Regions from separate parts of the Maritimibacter sp. genome, predicted to be linked through region 2. Evidence: riboswitches for the same ligand, from Rfam matches in the RefSeq annotation. Region 2 holds a riboswitch; each other region holds the start of a gene.

The links. Region 2 has a riboswitch for thiamine pyrophosphate ahead of HOY44_RS21025 (YkoF family thiamine/hydroxymethylpyrimidine-binding protein). Riboswitches for the same ligand answer to the same signal wherever they lie in the genome.
Region 1: another riboswitch for thiamine pyrophosphate. It lies ahead of thiB (thiamine ABC transporter substrate binding subunit); the one in region 2 lies ahead of HOY44_RS21025 (YkoF family thiamine/hydroxymethylpyrimidine-binding protein).
Region 3: another riboswitch for thiamine pyrophosphate. It lies ahead of HOY44_RS20120 (NUDIX hydrolase); the one in region 2 lies ahead of HOY44_RS21025 (YkoF family thiamine/hydroxymethylpyrimidine-binding protein).

The regions. Positions count from the first base shown of each region.
Region 1 is NZ_JACBWT010000001.1:1,726,835-1,732,209, reverse strand. Features, by position in the region: gene HOY44_RS08850 (thiamine/thiamine pyrophosphate ABC transporter permease ThiP) at 1-358, opposite strand, end outside; gene thiB (thiamine ABC transporter substrate binding subunit) at 334-1,320, opposite strand; TPP riboswitch at 1,363-1,474, opposite strand; gene aroC (chorismate synthase) at 1,685-2,788, shown strand; gene HOY44_RS08835 (AEC family transporter) at 2,788-3,711, shown strand; gene HOY44_RS08830 (thioredoxin family protein) at 3,708-4,121, opposite strand; gene HOY44_RS08825 (cytochrome c biogenesis CcdA family protein) at 4,132-4,827, opposite strand; gene HOY44_RS08820 (helix-turn-helix transcriptional regulator) at 4,887-5,375, opposite strand, start outside.
Region 2 is NZ_JACBWT010000003.1:205,757-211,131, forward strand. Features, by position in the region: gene HOY44_RS21005 (LysR family transcriptional regulator) at 1-271, opposite strand, end outside; gene HOY44_RS21010 (Fic family protein) at 354-1,475, opposite strand; gene repC (replication initiation protein RepC) at 1,618-1,950, opposite strand; gene HOY44_RS21020 (MBL fold metallo-hydrolase) at 2,033-3,088, opposite strand; TPP riboswitch at 3,215-3,323, shown strand; gene HOY44_RS21025 (YkoF family thiamine/hydroxymethylpyrimidine-binding protein) at 3,316-3,927, shown strand; gene HOY44_RS21030 (ABC transporter permease) at 3,967-4,728, shown strand; gene HOY44_RS21035 (ABC transporter ATP-binding protein) at 4,721-5,375, shown strand, end outside.
Region 3 is NZ_JACBWT010000003.1:25,522-30,896, reverse strand. Features, by position in the region: gene nadC (carboxylating nicotinate-nucleotide diphosphorylase) at 1-752, shown strand, start outside; gene panB (3-methyl-2-oxobutanoate hydroxymethyltransferase) at 877-1,704, shown strand; gene panC (pantoate--beta-alanine ligase) at 1,701-2,588, shown strand; gene HOY44_RS20125 (HPP family protein) at 2,605-3,756, opposite strand; TPP riboswitch at 3,856-3,972, shown strand; gene HOY44_RS20120 (NUDIX hydrolase) at 4,007-4,456, shown strand; gene thiD (bifunctional hydroxymethylpyrimidine kinase/phosphomethylpyrimidine kinase) at 4,453-5,259, shown strand; gene thiE (thiamine phosphate synthase) at 5,248-5,375, opposite strand, start outside.

The sequences.
Region 1 (5,375 bases), on a different contig from region 2:
GCGCCTGACTGACGATCCCGGACCGTCCGAAAACGCTGATGAGCCCGAAGACCGCCACGATCACGGGCAGGATGAACGGAGCGCCAAGCAACACGACCAGCAGGCTACGGCCCGGAAATCGCCGTCGCGCGAAAGCCCGCCCGATAGGCACCGCCAGCACGACCGACAGGGCCGCCGACAGCGTTGCCTGTAGCAGCGTGAACCGCAGGGCGGCCCAATCCGCCACACCGAACCCGCCCGCACCTTCGGCCCGAACCGCAACCGCCGCGAGCGTCCCCAGCGTCAGAAGGAGAACGAGGGCGAGGGCAATGGCCCCCGCCCCGGCGGTCCGCGTCACCGCGTCGATGCCGCGCGCCATTCCTCGATGGCGTCGTCACGGATCGCTTCGGCCTCGGCCCCCAGATAGATCAGGGCATTCTCCGGCTCATGCAGTGTCTCGAACCCGTCCGGCAGGCCTTCGGTCGGGATCTTTGCCGGGTACATCCAGTTGGTCGTGGGGATCGCGGACTGGAACCCATCCGTGAGCATGAAATCCATGAACATATCGGCCAGTTCGCCCTGTTCGGTCGACGCGACCTTGCCCGCGATTTCGATCTGCATGTAGTGGCCGTCGTCAAAGGCGGCTGCCGCCTTGGTGTCGTCGTCCTCGGCAATCAGGTGGTAGGCAGGGGATGTGGTGTAGGACAGGACCATGTCCGCCTCGCCCTCGACGAACATGCCGTAAGCTTCGGACCATCCTTTCGTCACGGTGACGATCTGGTCGTTCAGACGCTCCCAATACGCGCCCGCCTCTTCGCCGTAGACCGCCTTGACCCAGAGGACGAGACCGAGGCCGGGTGTCGACGAGCGCGGGTCCTGAATGAGGATCGACAGGTCGCTGTCGGCCAGTTCTTCGAACGAGGTCGGCGCAGTGTCCACTTTGGTCTTGTCATAGACGAACGCGAAATACCCCCAGTCGAAGGGCAGGAACAATTCGTCCTGCCATTCGATCGGCAGGTCGAGCTGCGGGCTTTCGATGCCGTGCGGGGCGAACAGCGCGGTTTCGCGGGCGGCCTCGGCAAGGTTTTCGTCGAGGCCGAGCACGACGTCGGCCTCGGTCCGGGCGCCCTCGAGCCGCAGGCGCGACAGGATTTCGGCCCCGTCGCCGACGGCCACGAATTCGAGGTCGCAGTCGCAACGCGCCTCGAATGCTTTTTCGATCACGGGGCCGGGGCCCCATTCGGCGACAAAGCTGTCATAGGTGTAAACGGTAAGGGTGTCTTGCGCGTTGGCGACGCTCGCCAAGCCCACAAGTCCCGCTGCGATGATGGGTGTTCTCATGTCATCCTCCATTGCGACGGGCGAAAGTCCGGCAGGATGACCTGTGATGGTCCTGACCTTCCCTCCGCCGGTGCTAGCCGGTTCAGGTTCAACGGGTTCGCTTTCGCATCTCAGCCGGACGACTTGCGTCGCACGGGCACCCCGAGGTGAGGCAGACACTATGCATCGAACCCGGCGCTCGCAAGGGGGTGTCACCGAAAGGTGTGTGCTGGCGCACGCGCTTTGGGAGCCACGTCCCGCCACTGGCGGGCCGCGGCGGTGCGAGAGGGCGCTGCCCTCTCGCGCTCTCCCGAGGTTTTGCGAAACGAAGAAGAGTTGAGGTTTTCCGGGGGGTCGGCTACCGAAGCGGCAAAGGAGCCGGGCCATGATGAACTCTTTCGGGCATATCTTTCGGGTGACGACCTGGGGCGAAAGCCACGGGCCTGCGCTTGGGGCGACCGTGGACGGTGTGCCGCCGGGGGTGACGCTGGACGAGGCGATGATCCAACACTGGCTGGATCGCAGAAAGCCGGGTCAGAACAAGTACACCACTCAGCGGCGTGAACCCGACGCGGTTCGCATTCTGTCGGGTGTCTACGAGGGCGAGACGACCGGGACGCCCGTGCAGCTCATGATCGAGAACACCGATCAGCGGTCCAAGGATTATGGCGATATCGCCGAGAAGTTCCGGCCCGGCCATGCCGACATCACCTATTGGCAGAAATACGGTATCCGAGATCCGCGCGGGGGCGGTCGGTCATCGGCGCGCGAAACGGCGGCGCGCGTCGCGGCGGGCGGTATCGCGCGTGAGGCGCTCAAGATGCTGGTGCCGGGGATCGAGGTACGCGGCTACATGACCCGCATGGGCGAGCACGAGATCGACCGCAGCCGTTTCGACTGGGACGAGATCGAGCGCAATCCGTTCTGGGTGCCGGACGCCGAGGCTGCCGCGACATGGGCCGACTACCTCGACGGGTTGCGCAAGGCGGGCTCGTCCGTCGGCGCGGTGATTGAGGTGGTCGTGCGCGGTGCGCCCGCAGGCCTCGGGGCGCCGATCTACGCCAAACTCGACACCGATCTGGCCGCTGCGATGATGTCGATCAACGCCGTGAAGGGCGTCGAGATCGGCGAGGGCATGAACGCGGCCTGCCTGACGGGCGAGGCCAATGCGGACGAAATCTACATGGGGAACGACGGCAAGCCGGTGTTCTCGTCGAACCACGCGGGCGGCATCCTTGGTGGCATCTCGACCGGGCAGGACATCGTCTGCCGGTTCGCGGTCAAGCCGACATCGTCGATCCTGACCCCGCGCAAGACGATCACGAAAACGGGCGAGCCGGCCGAGATCGTCACCAAGGGTCGTCACGACCCCTGCGTCGGGATCCGTGCCGTACCCGTGGGCGAGGCTATGGCGGCCTGTGTCATTCTCGATCATCTGATGCTGCACCGGGCGCAGGTCGGTGACGGGCCACGGGGCAAGATCGGCTGATGCTGTCGATCCTCGGGATCACCTTTCCGATCTTCGCGGCGATCGCGCTTGGCTATGGCCTGGTCCGCTGGCGGGTGTTCCGGCCGCAGGACATGCGGGTGTTCGGCGCCTATGTCATGAACATCGCGCTGCCCGCCCTGATCTTCAACGCGGTCGCGACACGGGACATCGGCGAGGTGTTCAACGTGCCCTACATGGCCGCGTATCTCGCCGGGGCTCTGGTCACGATGGGGATCGCGTTCGGCTGGTTTTCGGCCATCACCGGGCCGCAGCGCCGCGCTGTCGGGGCGATGGGTGCGTCCTGTCCGAACTCCGGTTTCGTCGGAGCGCCGCTGATGCTGTTGCTCTTCCCCGATATCGCCGGGCTCATCCTCGCCATGAACATGCTGGTCGAGAACGTGGTCATCGTACCCGTGGCGCTCGCCCTGATCGAAGCGTCCAAGGGCGGGGGGCTGAACATCGGAAAGGTGCTGATCGGCGTCATCCGGCGGCCGATGGTGATCGGCCTGATCCTCGGTCTCGTCGTGTCGGTGATCGGGATGCCGCTGCCGGGTCCGGTCGACCGGCTCGTCGGCATGGTGGCGGGGTCCGCCGCCGCGCTGGCGCTGGTCGTGATCGGCGGATCGCTCGCCGGGCTGTCGGTGAAAGGCAATGTCGCACTGGCGGCCCAGATTTCGCTCGCCAAGCTGGTGGTGCATCCACTGGTGACGGTGGGTGCCGTGATCCTGTTCGGCGTGCTGGGCCTTGGTCTTTCCGGAGATCTGAGGACCGCCGTCATCCTGTCGGCGGCGATCCCTATGTTCACGATCTACACGGTTCTGGCGCAGGAGACGGGGCACGAAGGCCTCGCCTCGCTCGCGCTCCTGATGGCCACGGTCGCGTCTTTCGTGACGCTGAACGTGGCGATTTTCCTGCTGGTCTAGGCCGTCGCGGTGGCGAGCGCCGCGTCGAACAGAGCCTTGATATCCTCGTAGGCCGTTCCCGCGACGATCCGGGCGATTTCCTTGCGGTCGGGACCGATCGCGATCAGGGTCGAACGGCGCGGAACCTTGAACGACGTGGTGATGTCGTCGCGTTTGTAGGTGTCCCAATCCACCTCGATATACGTGATCTTTTCCTTGTAGGCCGGGTTCTCGTCGAACAGGCGCGAGATCACGCGGCGTTGCGCCTGACATGTGCCGCACCACGGGGCGAAGTAGTCGAGGACCACGGGCGTTCCGGCATCGAGAGCCCGATTCACAGCGCCCGGCGTATAGGCGATGGTGGCGGATTGGCCGAGCGTCGGGATCAGAGCGACGGCGGATACTGTGGCAAGGAATGAGCGACGGTTCATAAGGACCTCCCTAGATGGAAACGGACAGATCGACGAGCCAGGCGGGCATGTTCGACAACAGCCAGGCATCGATCATGTGGTTGATACGGAACAGGATGGCGAAGCCGACCAAAAGAAACGCGGCGCCAAGAACGGGGCGTGACACGTTGGCGAATTTCCTGAGCGCCGTGGCCCGCAGGCCGTAGCCGATGGCGAGGATCAGGGTCGAAACCCCGGCGGCGAACATCACCATGATCGCGAAGGCCCGGATCAGGCTTTCACCCTGCGACGCGAGCGCGATGGCCCCGCCGAGCGTGGGGCCGATACAGGGGGACCAGACCGCGCCGAGCAGCAGGCCCCCGCCGAACTGACCCCAGAGCGAGGTCCGGTCGAAACTGTCGATGCCGCCGTCGGCACGCGCGGCGAGTCCCGCCGTGGCCGAGGCGAAGACCGCGTTCGCTTGCGGCACCAGCATGACGAGGCCGAAGCCGATCATCAGGACGGCGCCAGCGGTCGCAACGGTGTCTTCGGTCAGGCCTATGGCGTAGCCCACGGTGGAGACCAGCATTCCGAAGGTGACGAACGACAGGCTCATCCCGGCGGCGAGCACGACGGGGCCAAGGCGATGCGCCTGCAAGGCGGAGGCAAGCACAATCGGCAGGACCGGCAGAACGCAGGGGTTGATGAGCGTCAGCAGGCCCGCGCCATATGCGAGGATCAATTCCATGCCTTCTCATTGCCGTGACAGCCCGATCACTGTCACCCGACAAGCGCGTGAGTTTCGTTTCAGCCGGAATAGGTTTCCGACATCATCTCACGCAGCAACGGCACGCGGCGGGGGCGGAAGCTTTCCCGCGTTTCGCTGACGGATGCGACGCGGGAGATCAGGAAGCGGCGAAATCCCCGTCGCAGGCAACACCATGCGAGAATCCACGGTTCGTAATCGGTGTAAACCACCGACAGCGGCCAGATGCGCCGTTCCGTGAACGACCCCTCTCGGTCGGTGTAGGTGATATCGACCGCGCGCTCCTCCCATGCGGCTTCACGCAAAGTGGGCATGAACTCCGGCACTTCGGGCTTCTTGTCGAAGGCGTAGGCGAGCAGGGCGACGTGCCGCGCCTCGTCGGCTTTGCGCGTGGGGAGCGAGGCGGTGACCTTGGCGATGGCGCGCTTGGCGGCCTCCGCCAGTGCCGGGTCGCCCTGCCATTCCAGCCAGCCGAGGCCCAGCATCACCGCCTCGAGCTCGAGACGGTCGAACATCTGCGGGGGCACCGC
Region 2 (5,375 bases):
AGCGCATCAACTGCCGCCCGGCTTCGGTCAGCTCGAGAGAATTGGACCGGCGCTCGAAAAGCGGCATCCCGACGATGTCCTCGAGCGAGGCGATCTGCTGTGACACCGTCGGCTGCGCCAGCCCGATCTGCTTGCTCGCCCGCGTCAGGCTCGACGCGTTCGCGACCGCCCAGAAGATCTGAAGCCGTCGAAACGTCAGCCCGCCGCCCGTGCCCCCGACCTGACGCAACTTGGCTGTATTGTCCAAGGGCCCGTTTTCTTCATTGTTCATGTTCGGTCTCTACTGCGCTTGAGCCTCACTGGATCGCAGCATCCTCGCACTTGGACTCATTGGTTTTATCTATATTCAGAATTCAAGCCTGACTTTGCGGCCGGTCCAAGTTCAGCCAGTATCGCGTGTATCGCCGTTCGCCCGTGCGCGTGAGGGCGCCGATCTCGACCAGGTTTTGCAGATCCCTCGTCGCCGTCGCACGCGACGTCCCGGTGATCGAAAGATAGTTCTCCGCGCTCAAACCGCCCTCGAATCCATCCGGCCCTTCGCGAAACATCCGCTCGATCGCCTTCGTCTGCCGTTCGTTCAGCCTGTCGCGGTGCCGGTCATAGAAATGCGCCTTGGCGATGAAAAAGCCCACGCGGTCTAACGTGACCTGCTGCGCGGCCAGAACCGCCTCGGCGAACCAGACCAGCCAAGGCGTGACGTCCAGTGTCCGCTGATGGCGTTCAAGCTGATCGTAATACGCCTTCCGCTGTCGCTCGATGGTGAAGGCAAGCGCGATGAGGCTCGGTTGCCCGATGTTCTGCGCCAGAGACTTCTCGGCGAGGGCACGACCCAATCGCCCGTTCCCGTCCTCGAACGGGTGAATGCTCTCGAAATAGAGATGGCTGAGACCCGCCCGCGTCAACGCCGGCAACGGCGCTTCGGCTTCCGGCCCGGTCCGGTTGAACCAGTCGACATATCTGTCCATTTCCGCCGGAACCCGCGCGGATGGCAGGGCCTCGAAATGGACGACCGGGCGATCGGGCCGGCCTGAAACGATCTGCATGGCCTCCGCGTGCTGCCGGTATGATCCAACAACTTCGAGCCGCTTGTCGAAGGCCAGCAGCATCTCGTGCCACCGAAAAAGCGTCCCGTGATTAAGCGCCTCCGCAAACGTCGAATAGACGTCGACCATCATCTCGGCCACACCCTGCTCACGCGGTTTGCCCGGATAGCTGCCCGGTTCCAGTCCAAGGTGCCGGCGGAGCGAGGATTGGACGCTGCGCCGATCCAGCATCTCGCCCTCGATGGCACTGGTCTTCATCGCCTCGTCGCTCAGGAGATCGATGCGAAGCTGATCCCGCTCGGACGGTGTCACATGATGCACGGCACCCAGCACTTCACCCGAAGACAGCAGAAAGCGTTGTTCGAGCGGTGCCAATGCCTCCGGATCATACCGGAAGTCCGGCCAACCGGGTATCTGCCAGTTCCATACCATGAGTGATAGGCCCCCTTTCTATAACTCATGACATAACCATTTATGAGGCATAGAGGTCAATTCTATACCTCAAACCGCCTCACCCCTGCCCTCGCTTCACCCCCTGCCCTGCTGTCTGTTTGGAGTTCACAGCTGTGAACCCTCACGCTGCGGTCCTTCGCCCAAGTGCCATGACCATCGGGCTGCTCGAGAAATGCCTTTCCTTCGACCGTATTGTCAGGGTTCTTAGATAAGCCCCCGGGTTCTTGATCTCACTGAACCGCTCCAACACCGCGGCGATGACGATTGAGGCTTCAATCGCGCCCATGGTGTCCATAGCAGTCTCCCACACATCCGTGGTGATCCCCATCATCGGTCGAACGATGTCGGCGAGCCTCGCAAGATCGTGCCAGGACCGAATGTCGCCTTGAGCATAGGTGAGAATTTCGGGGCAAGTAGAGAGCACGAGGTTTGAGGGCAGGTTTGTGCCGCGCACGGTCGGTCGGTGGGCGCCGTGAGCTGCACCGTCTGGTCCCGATCAGATCGCCGTCGTGAAAACGCCCTCTCGACTGGCCAAGTCATCCCGCGGGGACGTGCACGATCCGCTCCTCGCTTTCGCGGGTTTCGATCTCTGCGCGCCGGACGAGGCGGTTCACGTGGGCCAGCGTTTCGGTGAAGGCGAAACTCATCTGATGTGGGTCGAGCGTGCGGGGAAACAGAAACGGCACAAGGTCCGCGACCGAACGCGGCGCGGTTGCACAGGCGTCCCGGATCAGATCGCACCGCTCCTCATGATGAACTTCGAGCTCAGCGCAACGCGAGTGCAGCCCGTAGAACGGCCGCCGGTGGCCAGACAGCACCAGCACGTCATCCGGAAGCTCGGACCGCATCAACCGCAGGGATCGCAAGAAATGGCCCAGCGGATCACCATGCGGATCTCCCTCGAACACACTGATGTTCGGTGAAATCCGCTCGATCACCTGATCGGCCGAGAACAGCAGCTTTTCGTCCTCGCAATACAGCATCACCTGCTCCTGCGCGTGACCCTCGCCGGTCATGACCCGGAAACTGCGGGTCCCAATCTCGATCACATCCGCCATCACGAGGCGCAGGAACTCGAGCGGTAGGGGCGTCACGCGGTTCAGGTATTCGTTCCCGCGAATGGCGACGAGGCTCGCCAGCTCCTCGCTCATCCCGTGGCTGCGATAGAAATCGAACGAATGGCGCGTGGCGGTCTCGCTGCGCCCCTGCGAAATCACCTGACACCCCATGTAGGTCGAAAAACTGGTGAGCAACGGTGCATCGAACCGCGCGCACATCCAGCCGGCGAGCCCAATATGATCCGGGTGCGCATGAGTCACGATGACCCGTGTGATCCGCGCGCCGCGCATCGGACCGGCGAAGATCGCCTCCCAGATCCCGATTGCCTCTTCCGTGCGTATGCCCGTGTCGATGACCGCCCAACCGTCGCCGTCGCGCAGGAAGTAGATGTTCACGTGGTCCAGACGATAGGGCAACGGAATGCAGGTCCATAGAATGCCATCGGCAATCTCGATCATTTCGCCGAAGTCCGGCATCGTCTCAAACGGGAACGACAGCATAGGGGCGGCATCTGCACTGTCCGTTCGGGTCATAACAGCGATCCTTCGTCTTGTTCGCCCATCTTGTGCCATGTTCCGCAGGCAAGGTCAGGCCCACATCCACGATTTCCAGGTCGCCAGCGCCTGTTGACAATCCAGACCGCAAGCATGACGGTGCCCTCACATAACCAGGGGTGCTCCTTCTCGGGGCTGAGATGCGCGATCCAGCGCGAACCCTTTCACAGCTGATCTGGATAATACCAGCGGAGCGAGGTGCTAGCATGTTCATAGGCGCGCAAGTGTCACTGTATCCGATGACGTCTCAATTCGTGGAGGTCATCACCGCCGGGCTCGACGCCCTCACCCCCTACAAGGACGACCTGAGGATCGAGACCGACGACATGTCGACCCTCATGGTCGGCGCGCCGAAGCCGCTGCTCGACGCGATCCGCGACCTGTTCGCCGCCTCGGCGAAGCGGCCAGAGCATGTCACCATGCATGTCACGCTCTCTCGCGGCTGTCCGGGCGGGCCAGACGATCCCTCCTGCCGCTGCGAAGTGCTTGAGCGCGCACAGGACGAAAGCCTGGCCGAGCGTCAGGCGCTTGCCGCCCAGGCGGTCGAGAACGCCTTGGCCACGGGCGTGGGCATCGACGTGCAGTTCTCGCTTTACGTCATGGGCAGCGGCAACCACATGGACGAGATCTACGGCTGCATCGATTTCCTCAAGTCGAGCGGCACGTTCCTGAAATCCAAGAACTTCTGCACCCGGCTGCGGGGCGACGCAGGCGCGGTATTCGAGACTCTGCGCCAGGCGTTCCTGCGCTTCGGCCCGGCCGAGGGTCACGTGACCGTCGACCTCACCGCTTCCGCTAACAGCCCCAGCCTCGCCTGAGAGCCCTGCACGGGCGCCCCCGCCCCTGCTCGGAGTGCAATGTTGTATCTGCGATATATCTACCCGGCCCTCGTGCTGGCGACCCTCTTCCTTGCGGGATGGGAGGGCTATGTCCTCCTCACCGACGCCTCGGCCCTCATCCTGCCTGCCCCAAGCGACGTGGCGAACGGCCTTTGGGTCGAACGGCGCGAGATCTTGCGCCACGCCCTCGCCACCATTGGGGTCGCCGGCGTCGGCTTCAGCCTGTCGATCCTCTTCGCCTTCGCGGTGTCGGTCTCGCTCCATTTTGCGCTCTGGTTGCGCCGGGGGATGATGCCGCTCCTCGTGGCGAGCCAGACGGTCCCCATTGTCGCCCTCGCTCCGCTCATGGTCCTGTGGTTCGGCTTCGGACTCCTGCCCAAGGTACTGCTCGTGATCCTAGTCACCTTCTTCCCGATGGTGGTGAGCCTGATGGCGGGCTACGCGAGCCAGCCGCGTGCCTTTCGCGATCAGCTCGTCTCGATGGGCGCCTCCCGGTGGGTCGTGTTCCGTCGCGCCACCCTTCCTTCAGCCCGGGCGCAGTTCTTCTCCGGCCTGCGAATCTCGGCCACCTACGCCATCGTCGCCACGATCTTTGCCGAGTACGCGGGCGCGCGGCAGGGGCTGGGCATCTATATCCTGACCGCCAAGAACAACTTCCGCGCCGACCTCGTCCTCGCCGCCGTCGTCATCTCGGCCACGCTCACGCTCACCCTGCTCGCCGCCATTCTGATCGTCGAACGCGCCACCGGCCGTCGGTTCCGGAGGGTGACCCATGCTTGAGGTAGAGAACCTGACAATCCGCGTGGGGCGGGAGGTGCTGGTGAAGAGCCTCTCCCTCACCCTGCCCCGCAACGCGATCACCTGCCTGATTGGCCCCTCGGGCTGCGGGAAGAGCTCGGTCGTCAAATGGCTTGCGGGCGTCCTGGCCGCGGAACTCGACGTCACCGGCACCGCGCAGCTGGAGGGGAGGCCGACCCCCCTGCCCTGCCCTGACATTTCCTACCAGCCACAACAAGACACGCTGTTCCCTTGGCTCACCACCACCGAGAACGCGAGCCTCGGGCTGGAGATCCGGGGCACTCGCCCCCAAGACGCCCGCGACCGGGTGCGCGCCATGTTCCCCGCCTTCGGGCTTGAGGGGCACGAGGACAGCTTCCCCGACCAGCTGTCGGGCGGCATGCGCCAGCGGGCGGCTTTCCTGCGCACCATCGTTCAGGACACGCCGGTTCTCCTGCTGGACGAGCCGTTCTCGGCGCTAGACGCGGTGACGCGGCTCAGGATGCAAAACTGGCTCGTCGCCCGGCTGGAGGCGCAGCCGCGCACGGTGCTGATGGTCACGCACGACCTTTATGAAGCCACCCAACTGGCCGACCGCATTCTCGTCATGGCGGGCGGTCCCGGTCGCATCACCGCCGACATTCCGATCC
Region 3 (5,375 bases), 180 kb from region 2:
CCGTCATTCCTGCCGGCACCACCTATGCCGCGCGGCTGAATGCCCGCGAACCGGGCGTGGTTTCGGGTCTGCAAATGGCCGCGCTTGCGTTCCGGCTGGTCGATCCCGCGCTGCAGATCACCACGCACAAGGTCGATGGCGACGTGATCGCGCCGGGCGACCTGCTGATGGAGATCACGGGCGACGCGGCCTCGATCCTGTCGGGCGAACGGGTCGCGCTGAACTTTGCCGGGCGCATGTCCGGCATCGCCACGCTGACCGACGCCTTCGTGGCCGAAACGCGCGGCACCGACGCCCGCGTGACCTGCACCCGAAAGACGACCCCCGGCCTGCGTATCGTGGAAAAACAGGCCGTTCTGCATGGCGGCGGGTTCAACCATCGCTTCGGCCTGTCCGACGCGATCCTGATCAAGGACAACCACATCGCGGCCGCCGGTGGCATCCGCCCCGTGCTGCAATCGGTCAAGGCGCGGGCATCCCACATGATCCGCTGCGAGATCGAGGTCGACCGCCTGGACCAGCTGGCCGAGGTCCTGGACGAGGGTGGCGCAGACGTTGTTCTGCTGGACAACATGGACACGTCAATGCTGGCGAAGGCGGTGGACATGACCGCCCGTCAGGTGGTGCTGGAGGCCTCGGGCAACATGAAGCTGGACCGCATCGCCGAGGTCGCGGCGACGGGCGTGGACTATATTTCCTCTGGCGCACTGACCCATTCGGCGCAGGTCCTGGACCTTGGGCTGGACTTCTGAATCGGCAATCTACCGCGCACAGATATGACTTTTTCGTATATACAAACGCAATATTATTGCGCTGCACTTGCGAAAAGAGCCCCAAGCAGGTATCCCCTCGGAAGCCTGTCTGAGGAGGACCGACATGAGCCAATCCGCCCCGCAACGCAGCCTGACCGCGTCCGACATTCGTGCGCGCAAGGGGGCCGATCCGCTGGTCTGCCTGACGGCCTATACGACCCCCGTGGCCCAGCTGGCAGATGCGGACTGTGATCTGGTTCTGGTCGGTGACAGCGTCGGCATGGTGCTGCACGGGCTGCCCTCGACCCTTGATGTCACGATGGAGATGATGGTCATGCACGGCCGCGCCGTCGCCCGCGGGCTGAACCGCGCGCTGATGGTCGTCGACATGCCCTTTGGCAGTTACGAGGAAAGCCCGGCCCAGGCCTTCCGCAACGCCGCGCGGCTGATGGCCGAAACCGGGGCCGGTGCGGTCAAGCTGGAAGGTGGCGCGCATATGGAAGACACGATCCGTTTCATCGTCGAACGCGGCATCCCGGTCATGGCGCATATCGGTCTGACACCTCAGGCGGTGAACGCGCTTGGCGGCTACAAGGTGCAGGGGCGCGGCGCGGATGCGGACCGGATCCTGGAAGACGTCCGTGCGGTGACCCGCGCCGGGGCGTTCTCGGTCGTGCTGGAAAAGGTGCCCGCCGCTCTGGCGGATCAGATCACCGCGGGTATCGACATTCCCACGGTCGGCATCGGGGCCTCTTCAGGCTGTGACGGACAGATCCTGGTGATCGACGACATGCTGGGCCTTTTCGATGCCTTCAAGCCGAAGTTCGTCAAGCGCTATGGCGATCTTGCCAGCGACGCCCGCACCGCCATCCGCACCTACGCCCAGGAGGTTCGCGCACGCAGCTTCCCGGCCCCCGAACATGTCTTTTCGCAGGAGGAACCAGGCACATGAAGATCATCCGCACCAAGGCCGAGCTGCGCGCCCTCACGCAAAGCTGGCGTCGCGCCGGGGACAGCATCGGCGTGGTGCCGACCATGGGCGCGCTGCATGCCGGTCATCTGAGCCTGGTCGACCGCGCCTGCGACGAGAATGACCGCGTGATCGTGACGCTTTTCGTGAACCCCAGGCAGTTCAACAGCCCCGAGGATCTTGCGAAATACCCCCGGACCGAAGACAGCGATGCCGAAAAGCTGACGCCCTATGGCGCGGATGTCCTTTATGTGCCCGACGGCCCGCAGATGTATCCCGACGGCTTTGCCACGACGATTTCGGTGACCGGTGTCAGCGCGGGCCTGTGCGGCGGGGCGCGGCCCGGGCATTTCGACGGCGTGGCCACGGTGGTGACCAAGCTTTTCCTGCAATGCGATGCCGACCGCGCGTATTTCGGTGAAAAGGATTACCAGCAACTTCAGGTGGTGATCCGGCTGGCCGAGGATCTGGATCTGAAGACCGAGATCGTCGGCTGTCCGACCGTGCGCGAGGACGACGGCCTCGCCATGTCGTCGCGCAACCTCCGGCTCGGGCCCGGGCCACGCGAAATTGCGCCGGTGATCGCCCAGGTCCTGGACGACGCCGCGCGTGTCATCTCCCGCGGCGGACAAGTCGCGCAGGCCCTCGATAACGCCAGGGCGGCGCTGCTCACTGCCGGGTTCGACACGATCGACTACCTGGAGTTGCGCAGCGATCCCGACCTCAAGCTGATGAACAGGGCAGACCGCCCCGGTCGCCTCTTCCTGGCCGCCTGGCTCGATGGCGTGCGCCTGATCGACAATGTCCCTGTCGCGGGTCTCGCAAGCGTCCCGGCTCCCGAAGATCACCCGCTCGAGCCGGCCTGACCCGGGCCGCCGCCTCTCAGTCCTGGGCTCGCAAACCGGACCGCGCGAGGGCGGCGATGAGATCCGTCCTGGTGACGATGCCGACGATCCGGCCCTTTTCAAGGACCGGCACCGCATCGACATCACCATCGGCCATCATCGGCAGGAGCACTCCGACCGGAGTCGCCGGTACCGCCCGAGGCCCGGCGACGCTCATGATGTCCTTGGCTCGGACCGGCTGCGTACGATCCTGGTCGATCAGGCGCCGAAACGCCGCGAGATAGCCACGGTCGAGCCGAAGCGCATCCTCGCGCGCTCGGTCGATCAGGTGAATCTGGAAGATCACGCCAAGATAATGCCCCTCGACCCCGGTCACCGGAAGCGATGTGAAGCGATGATGTCTGAACAGGTCCGCAATCTTTGACAGCGGAGTGTCTGGGCCAATGGTCACCAGATTACGCGACATGACGTCGGTCGCGAGAAGCGGACCTGTCCGGTGCGCGGCGGCCTGCAACTCGGCCGCGCCGATCAACCGCGCCAGGTCTTCGACACCCAGATTGAACGACTGGCGATACCGGTCCAGCAGCTCTTTCAGTTCTTCTCGGGACAGCCCGATGCGCTTGGCGGGATCGGGATCTTCGGTGCGGTGGCGACTTGGCTCATCGAACTGGCGGAATGGATATCTGCGCCCCGTGAGCCGGGCGTAGATCGCAGCACAGACGACCAGCGCGAGGGTGCCTGTGGCGACGGGCGCGGTCGCGAACCAGAGTCCAAGTCGCTCGACCGCCTCCGGGCTCATCGCCGCTGTCATGGCGACCGCACCCGCCGGGGGATGGATCGCGCGACACAGGATGCCGACCGTAATCGTCAGCCCGACCGCAAGGGCGATCCGCAGGACAGGGTCAGCGACCGCGGAACAGACCACCACACCGACCAGTGCCGCGAGAGTGTTGCCCACCACCGCCGACCACGGCTGCGCCAACGGGCTGTTGGGCATTGCGAACAGCAGAACCGACGTCGCACCGAACGGGGCAATCAGGTAAAGGCCGAGCGTCAGGTCGACCACGGGCGACAACAGGAATGCGCCCGTCACCCCAAGCCCGATCAGGGCGCCGATCCCGGCGCGAAGGGCCTCGGCTGGCGAGGGGCGGCCAATAACCGGGCCAAGCGAACGGAACAGGGACTCCATGACTGCTGCCTTGTCTGTTTTGCCTAAAGTTTCAGCAAGCGACGGCAGGCGCAAGCACATCCGCCCGGCATTGAACCGGGCGCTCAGCCTGATAAGCTGCCGCTCACCTAGGGGTGTCCCGACAAGGGGCTGAGATATCGCTGGCGATTGCAGCGCGGTGACCCTTTGAACCTGATCCGGATCATGCCGGCGAAGGGACAGGATCGCAGCGCTCTCTTGCCCTTGCCGGCCTCAGCATGACGAGGCCGCCTTGCCATATCAACCGACAGACCCACGCCCGATCCCGGCGGCCATCGCCGTAGTCGTGCGCGACACCCAGGTGCTTCTCGTGCGTCGCGCCAATCCGCCCGATGCGGGCCTTTGGGGATTTCCCGGCGGCAGGATTGACCCGGGCGAACCCCTGTTCGACGCAGCCATCCGCGAACTGGCCGAGGAGACCGGCGTTTCCGCAGACCCGCTGCGGGTGATCACGGCGCTCGACGCCTTTGATCACGACGGCACCGGCACCTTGCGCCGCCATTTCATCCTGGTCGCCGTCCTGTGCCGCTGGACCGCCGGAGACCCGATTGCCGCAGATGACGCGCTCGAGGCCCGCTGGATCGAGATCACGGCGCTGAAGGAAGGCCACCTCGCGCTCAGCCGCGATGTGGCCGAGCTTGCGGATCACGCGGCCGCCCTGATGGCAGAGGTGCCGGCATGATCCCCAATGTTCTGAGCATTGCAGGCACCGATCCCTCGGGCGGCGCGGGTATTCAGGCCGATATCAAGACCTTCTCCGCGCTTGGCACCTATGCCTGTTCGGTCGTCATCGCCGTGGTTGCGCAGAACACCTGCGGCGTGCGGTCGTTTCAGGCGCTCGATCCCGCTTTCGTGGCCGACCAGATCGACGCGGTCTTCGACGACGTGCGCATCGACGCGGTGAAGATCGGCATGATCGCCAACGCCGGGATCGCCCGCGCGGTGTCCGACCGGCTGCGCCATCACGCGGCGCGCAACATCGTGCTGGACCCGGTGATGGTGGCGAAAAGCGGTCATGCCCTTCTGGACCCGCCGGCGGTTTCGGCACTGCGCGAGGCGCTGGTGCCTCTGGCAGCAGTCATCACACCGAACCTGCCCGAGGCCGCCGTCCTGCTGAACCGTCCCGACGACTGGACCGCCGTGACCATGACCGCCGCCCTGCCTGAACTCCTGTCTCTCGGGTCCGACTACGTTCTGCTCAAGGGCGGGCACCTGTCGGGCGCGGACAGTACCGACCTGCTGGCCGGCCCCGAAGGTACGCAGACGCTGCGCGCGCCCCGTATCACCACGACCAACGATCACGGCACGGGCTGTACCTTGTCCTCGGCCATTGCCGCGCTGTTGCCCTATCACGACATGCCCGGGGCCGTGACCCGCGCCAAGGCTTATCTGCATGCCGCGCTGGCCCAAAGCGATGCACTGGACGTGGGTCACGGACACGGGCCGGTGCATCATTTCCACGCACTCTGGGCGTCAGACGGTTAGCGCGTCGATCCTGTCCCTCAGGGCGCGGGCGGCGGCCTTGGGGTCGGGCTGGCCGCAGATGGCAGAAACCACGGCGACGCCCTGCGCCCCGGCCTTTAAAGCCTGTGCCACGTGGT